DNA from 3 places in the Halobacillus ihumii genome. Region 1 is predicted to be linked to each of the others. Evidence: riboswitches for the same ligand, from Rfam matches in the RefSeq annotation. Region 1 holds a riboswitch; each other region holds the start of a gene.
The links. Region 1 has a riboswitch for S-adenosylmethionine ahead of G6R08_RS16135 (sulfite oxidase-like oxidoreductase). Riboswitches for the same ligand answer to the same signal wherever they lie in the genome.

Region 1 (2,269 bases):
CCTCCCGATCTTTTCTGCATAGCTCTCGGAGGCAACCACGCCGACACTGGCGCCATCAGTCATTTGTGAAGCGTTTCCTGCCGTAATCGTGCCGCCTTCTCTAAAGGCAGGAGGCAGCTTGCTTAATTTTTCAAAGGTAGACTGCGGCCTGATTCCTTCATCACTTACAACCTGTTTGCTGCCAGCCTGAACAGGTACAATCTCATCATTTAACCAGCCTTCTTCCTGCGCCCGGGCTGCCTTTAATTGCGACTGCAAAGCAAATTGATCTTGTTGTGCCCTGGTAATCTGGCGGTCTTCGTTTTGAAGATCTGTCAGCTCGCCCATGGAAGAATCCGTCAAAGAACACCAAAGACCATCGTTAATTAATGTGTCTGTGAACTCAACAGGACCTGTAGTCAGCCCGTTACGAATGGCCGCCACATGAGGAGCATTGGTCATGGAATCAAATCCGCCGATAAGGTATAACTCCCCTTCCTCAAGCTTAATACGTCTAGCCGCATCCGCCACCGATGCAACCCCTGCCAAACATACATTATTAATCGTAATGGCCGGCACCGACCATGGAATACCAGCTCCTGCTGCAACTGACCTGGCAGGATTCTGTCCTTGTCCCGCCTGGATAACTTGTGCCAAAATAACTCCATCCGCATTCAAGGCCTCCGGCACACGCTCCGCCAGCGCCTTAGTCGCTTGAACCCCAAGATCCTTCGCTCCTAATTTGGATAATCCGCCTTTCCATTTGCCAAATGGTGTACGGACACCATCTAAAATGACAACACTCATTGTCCAACCTCCTTAGTAATCAAAATCCTTTTCTTTCCATTTACCCTTTTCCATAACTTCACTCTCATCAGTAAAGCGCTGTTCTTTAAACGGATCCCCCTCGTTATGAAACCCATTTTGTTCCCAAAAACCCGGCGTATCTGATCCCTTAAACTCAAAACCTCTGATCCACTTGACGCTTTTCCAAAAGTACAAATGCGGGATGACGAGCCGGAATGGATAGCCATGCTTTTCAGTCAGCGGCTTGCCATTATAAGAATGAGCCAGGATCACATCGTCCGCTAACAAATCTTGAAGGTCGATATTAGCTGTATAATCATAATCCCCACTCACCATCACGTACTGATTGTCTTTAGGAATCTCTAACCCATCCAGTAAATCTTTTAGCAGGACTCCTTCAAATTCACTATCGAACTTTGACCATCTCGTCACACAGTGAATATCACAAACAACTTTCGACTGTGGCAGCTCCATTAAATCCTGATATGAAAAACGAAGCGTTTCATCACCAGCCCCGGCGATCTGAAAATCCCACTCTTCTAGGTCATAGGACGGAACTTCACCAACTGTTAAGATCGGAAATTTCTCTGTTAACACTTGACCCGGCGGCAGCCGCCCGCCAAACCGCTCGGTAACCTGTGGGTCCTTTGACCGCTTCAATCGTTCCGCCTTATTCATCTCAATCACCCGCTTTATGAATAATAAAAAGCCTCTTTCAAAATGAAAGAGGCTGAAGATTTGCTTCGACCTCTCATCTTCCGGACTATGTCCGTTGGAAGTAGCACCGTGTCTATAGACCGGTTGCCGGGCGTCAAAGGGCCAAATCCCTCAGCCTGCTCTAGATAAGAGTAAGTAAACGTAATTAAGTTACTTGCCATGTTACAAATAAACTGTACGAAAGTCAATAATATTTAGAAAATTACATGAAAAGCGCTGCCTTCCTACACATGCTGCTTAGCTAACTCAAGCTGCTGTGCCACTTGTTCAAATCCAGTGCCGCCTTCACTATTTCGAGCAGCCACAACTTGTTCAGGCGCTAATTTTTCAAAGATATCCTCTTCAAACAGCTCAGAAAATCCTTTATACTCATCAAGTGTCAAATCAAGCAAAAACTTTTGCTCCTGAATCGCATACAGCACAATTTTGCCGATCACCTCATGCGCCTGACGAAACGGCATTCCCTTCACGGCTAAATAATCAGCGATATCCGTCGCATTAGAATAATCCTCGTTCACCGCCTGACGCATATTAGCATTCTTAACTTCCATCGAAGCAAGCATCGGAGCAAGCAGAGAAAGCGCACCATCCAACGTCTCCACCGTATCAAACATGCCTTCCTTGTCCTCCTGCATATCCTTATTGTACGCAAGCGGCAGCCCCTTCAGAAGGGTCAGCAATCCCATCAAATTACCATAAATCCGCCCCGTTTTACCACGAAGCAATTCAGGCACATCCGGGTTCTTCTTCTGCGGCATAATACTTG
Region 2 (2,269 bases), 900 kb from region 1:
CGCTCTCGTCCCCGCCTAAATTTGTTCCTACATAACCAGATCCTTACGTCGGCTGACCATTAAATTTTCAATCTTTTATCTGCAGCCTCATGACAGTTAGACAGATTTTCCCACCTACAGTGAATGAAAGAATTAGACTATGTCAACAATTAATCGTATAGCCTATTGAGACTGGAGGTTAAAACATATGGGGTTAATTGAAATAGCTGCTTTAATTGTCGCAGCCATATCGATCATTCACTTATGGATAGTACGGAAATCCCACCATCATAAAGCTTTAACGATTATTGAACAAATTGAAACGGATGAAAATTTGAAGAGGACTCTGGCGATGGGGATTTACTACAGGTTTAAGAATAAGGAAACAGTCCAAACAAAGGCAGGAGAAGTAGTGGAGGAAAACTACTCCAAACTATTTATCAAGGAAGACCCAGTTACTTTCGAACGATTTGTGGCAAATATTTTTGAAAAGAAATTCAATGGCACTGCCTGGGTCACGAATCCTTCCTGGGATTTTGGCGTTGATTTTGACCTTACCGTAAAGGATAAGAAATATTTAGCACAGGTGAAATGCTATAAGGATGACATGGGATATGAACCAATTGCATTACTTCATTCAAATATAGTGAAGGAAGGCGCAGCAGGGGGCTACGTGATTACCACTGGCTCTTTTAACAAGAATGCTGTGAATTATGCTCATTCACTAAAGGACATTGAACTTATTGATGGATTGGAGCTTGTAGAGTACTGGCTGGAAGGCGTGAAAGAAGTGGATAAGGAGTTAATAGGCGAAATAGAGGAGGCCTAATGTACTTATTTTCTTCTGAAACATTGTGTAGGGTTTGAATAGTCGAAAATTTCACAATAAATGATTGACAATTAGTGCTAGGGAGTGTAAATTATAGGATAATTAAATAATATATATTTCTTATCCAGAGAGGTGGAGGGACTGGCCCTTCGAAGCCTCGGCAGCAGACTGCAATAGTACTGTGCCAATTCCAGCAAGCCGTAAAGGTTTGAAAAGATAAGAAGGGTGAAGTAACCGGATGCTTAAACCTCTTCTTATTTTGTGAGAAGAGGTTTTTTATGTGGGATTGCATGGGCACAGGGAGAAACAATAGAGGAGGGCTTGTATGGCAGACATTGATGAAAGAAAAATTAAGGATATCATCTCGAAGCTGGAAGGATTGGAGTTTGGTTCATTAGTGGTCACGGTGCACAATGGGGAAGTTACTCAAATCGATACCACTGAGAAGCAACGTTATACATCAAGCGACAATGGTTCCAAGAAAATAAATACATAGTAGGGGGTACTCCGAGATACGTGTAAAATTAGGACATAGGATGGGATATAATCCCATCCATTAATCTAATACCAACCGTCCATCTACTGGATGAGGCGCTATCTCTAAGTTAATCGTGTATTCTCCGAACCTTTTAATGTGACTCATTAAGTAAGGGCTTAGATGTCTGATGTCCTCAGTGTGTACCTCATAACCCTCCTTCGAAAGGAACGTAAAACTTTCGTAAGATCTACAACATTGTGAAAGATTAAGGCATTGGATACTAGTTCATTGTACTTCATGATCTTTTCTTGCTGTTTCGGATCGTTTGTAGCGATAATCCCTTGACCGCCGGAGGAAAGCCACTGCGAAAAGTCATGAAAAGCTTCGACTTTGTTCGTTTCGGCTGTAATTTGCTTTCTTACATCCATATCAGATATGTAGAATAATAAGAAAACTGTACGAACCACACGTCCTAGTTCACGGAAGGCTTGATACAGGCGATTTTTACGACTATAATTACTAAGCTTCCGGAGAAGAAGAGGCGACTACATTTTCCCGGATTGAATGGAAAGCACGACCCGCATCAGATCTTGCCAATGCGTTTCGATTAAGGACCAATCAATGGCATCGCTAAATAACGCATTGATATGCTGGTACACTGTATCTTTCGTAGGGCGATAAAATTTTAAAGCCTTGATATTCCGAATGCGGGGCATGAGTTTGATGCCTAATAAATAGCTGAGCGCAAATACCGGGGTGGATTGCCCCTGCGTATCAGCAAACAACGTATCCGGTTGAACATCGGACTCGTTCTTTAAAAGGCCTTCAATAATATAGACGGCCTCCCATACCCCACAAGGAATGAAGTGGCTAAATAAGGAGATATAGTTGTCCGAAATATGGTGGTAAGCAATGCCTCCGTATCCTCCATAGCGAATATGATTTTCGGCAAGCAAAATCTAATGGAAAAATCATTATTCTAT
Region 3 (2,269 bases), 810 kb from region 1:
AACTCTCTGTTGATCAAATTATGGAAGGTGTAGCTTCTGTGACTTGGTTGATCATCATTTCTGCTTTAGTGGCGATTATCCTGGGAATCCTAGCTATTGTTTTCCTTAAAGGAAATAAGAAGCCGAAACCAGCCGGCATTATCCTGATCATTACAGCTGTCGTTACAACTGTTGGAACAATCGGGTTTGGATTGTTCGGAGGACTTGCTTTCCTAATTGCCGGAATAGTTGCTTTAGCAAGGAAAGAGAAGAAGCCATTGGAAGAGGAGAGCTCTTCTGTAAATTACTAATGCATAGGTCCTGTACTGCGGAGAGTCGGTCTTAGCCGAACTTCCTGAATAGGAGAGCAATTTCTCATGGTAAATAATTATGTAAATATTTAAAAAGCGGATTGACAGGAGATAATATAGACATTATGATAGGGTCTAATCATTCAATTAAATAACGATTTCTTCTTATCAAGAGAGGCGGAGGGACTGACCCTATGAAGTCTCGGCAACCAGCGTTTGCATGGTGCCAAATTCAGTGGATTGCATCCGAAGATAAGAAGGTCGTGTTAGTACGGATATTTGCCCGCTGCTATATACGCCCTTTCTTGCTTCGTGAAGCAGGAAAGGGTTTTTTAATTGAATTTTAATTGAATGAAAAAGGCAAAAGGTGCTGCAACACCTTTTGCCGGGCTGATCATTTAAGTCCTTCCCGCCTAAGGGAAACACGGACATCTACGACCATTATTATTAATGTATCATGGCCGTATTGTGTCCGTCTACTTTAAGAGAGGAGACGGTTTAATTATGGGAAATTTAAAATTTGCTTATTGGGTTCCAAATGTAAGTGGAGGGTTAGTGGTTTCAAAGCTGCCTCAGCAAACGGATTGGAGTTTTGAGGCGAATAAAAGATATGCGCAAATTGCTGAGGATTCGAACTATGATTTAGCTTTATTACAGACGAGGTTTTTTGCAAGCTATGGAGCTGAAAACCAGCTTGAGGCGATTACATTAGCTTCAGCGCTGGCAGCCGTTACAGATCGTTTACAGCTGATCTCTGCAGTTCATCCTGGTTTATGGCATCCGGCCGTGTATGCGAAAATGTTGTCGACGCTGGATCAAATCAGCGAGGGTAGAGCCGCTGTTAATGTAGTGAGCGGCTGGTTTAAACAAGAATTTACTGGATTCGGTGAACCTTGGCTAGAGCATGATGAACGGTACCGCCGTTCGGAAGAATTTATCCGTGTGCTGCGAGAATTCTGGACAAAAGAAAAAGCTGCGTTTAGCGGGGACTTTTACAAAATAAATGATGCACCATCTAAACCAAAACCTGTTCAAGGAGGCGATCTCCCGATTTTCCAAGGAGGGAATTCTTCAGCAGCTAAACAGATGGCAGCGCGTGTCTCAGATTATTACTTTATGAATGGAAATACACTAGAAGGATTTAAAAAGCAAATTGATGAGGTACGTGAACTGGCACAACAAGAAGGACGCGAGGTCAAATTCGCTGCACATGGTTTTGCGATTGTGAGGGATTCTGAAGAGGAAGCCTATCAACAGTTGAACGATATCGTTCATGCTGCAGATGAGGACGCTGTTGAAGGATTTAAGCAATCTGTACAAGAAGCGGGGCAATCCACACAGGATAAGCAAGGCATGTGGGCTGATTCCAGCTATGAAGATCTGGTGCAATATAATGATGGCTTCAAGACAGGATTGATTGGTACCGCTGAACAGGTAGCGAATCAAATCATCGAGTTGAAGAAGATCGGGGTGGACCTGATTCTTACCGCACACTTTCATTATGAACAAGATCTTGAGCGCTTTGGAAAAGAAGTGATTCCGCTTGTGAAAGAGAAGGAAGCAAAGCTTAAAGCTGAAGGAGTTCTGGCATGAAGGTATTAGGCTTGTCGGGAAGTGTGACGTTGAGTTCGAAGACGTGGGTTTCCGTTAAACAAGCTATTGAAGCGGCTAAAGAAGCTCTTCCTGATGCTGAAACAGAGCTTGTGCATCTCGGTGAATACGATACGGTGCTATGTGATGGACGTGATCCCTCATTATATGAAGGAGATACAAAAGCACTCATAGACTTAATTGTTGAAGCTGATGCACTGATCATTGGAACGCCTGTCTATCGCGCTTCATTGACAGGGGCTTTGAAAAACGTTTTTGACTTAATACCGAACGATTCGTTAAGAGGAAAGGCAATTGGTTTTATTGCGTCTGGAGGCAGCTATCACCATTATTTAGTGATCGACCATCAGCTGAATCCGCTTGCTAAT

Region 2: another riboswitch for S-adenosylmethionine. It lies ahead of G6R08_RS11765 (YezD family protein); the one in region 1 lies ahead of G6R08_RS16135 (sulfite oxidase-like oxidoreductase).
Region 3: another riboswitch for S-adenosylmethionine. It lies ahead of sfnG (dimethylsulfone monooxygenase SfnG); the one in region 1 lies ahead of G6R08_RS16135 (sulfite oxidase-like oxidoreductase).

The regions. Positions count from the first base shown of each region.
Region 1 covers NZ_CACVAO010000001.1:3,250,368-3,252,636, reverse strand. Annotated here, with positions in the region: gene G6R08_RS16140 (acetyl-CoA C-acyltransferase) at 1-786, opposite strand, end outside; gene G6R08_RS16135 (sulfite oxidase-like oxidoreductase) at 799-1,464, opposite strand; SAM riboswitch class I at 1,535-1,635, opposite strand; gene argH (argininosuccinate lyase) at 1,728-2,269, opposite strand, start outside.
Region 2 covers NZ_CACVAO010000001.1:2,351,984-2,354,252, forward strand. Annotated here, with positions in the region: gene G6R08_RS11760 (restriction endonuclease) at 188-808, shown strand; SAM riboswitch class I at 926-1,031, shown strand; gene G6R08_RS11765 (YezD family protein) at 1,134-1,304, shown strand; partial or broken gene G6R08_RS22120 (transposase) at 1,365-2,242, opposite strand.
Region 3 covers NZ_CACVAO010000001.1:2,437,504-2,439,772, forward strand. Annotated here, with positions in the region: gene G6R08_RS12170 (DUF4064 domain-containing protein) at 1-290, shown strand, start outside; SAM riboswitch class I at 453-549, shown strand; gene sfnG (dimethylsulfone monooxygenase SfnG) at 795-1,883, shown strand; gene G6R08_RS12180 (NADPH-dependent FMN reductase) at 1,880-2,269, shown strand, end outside.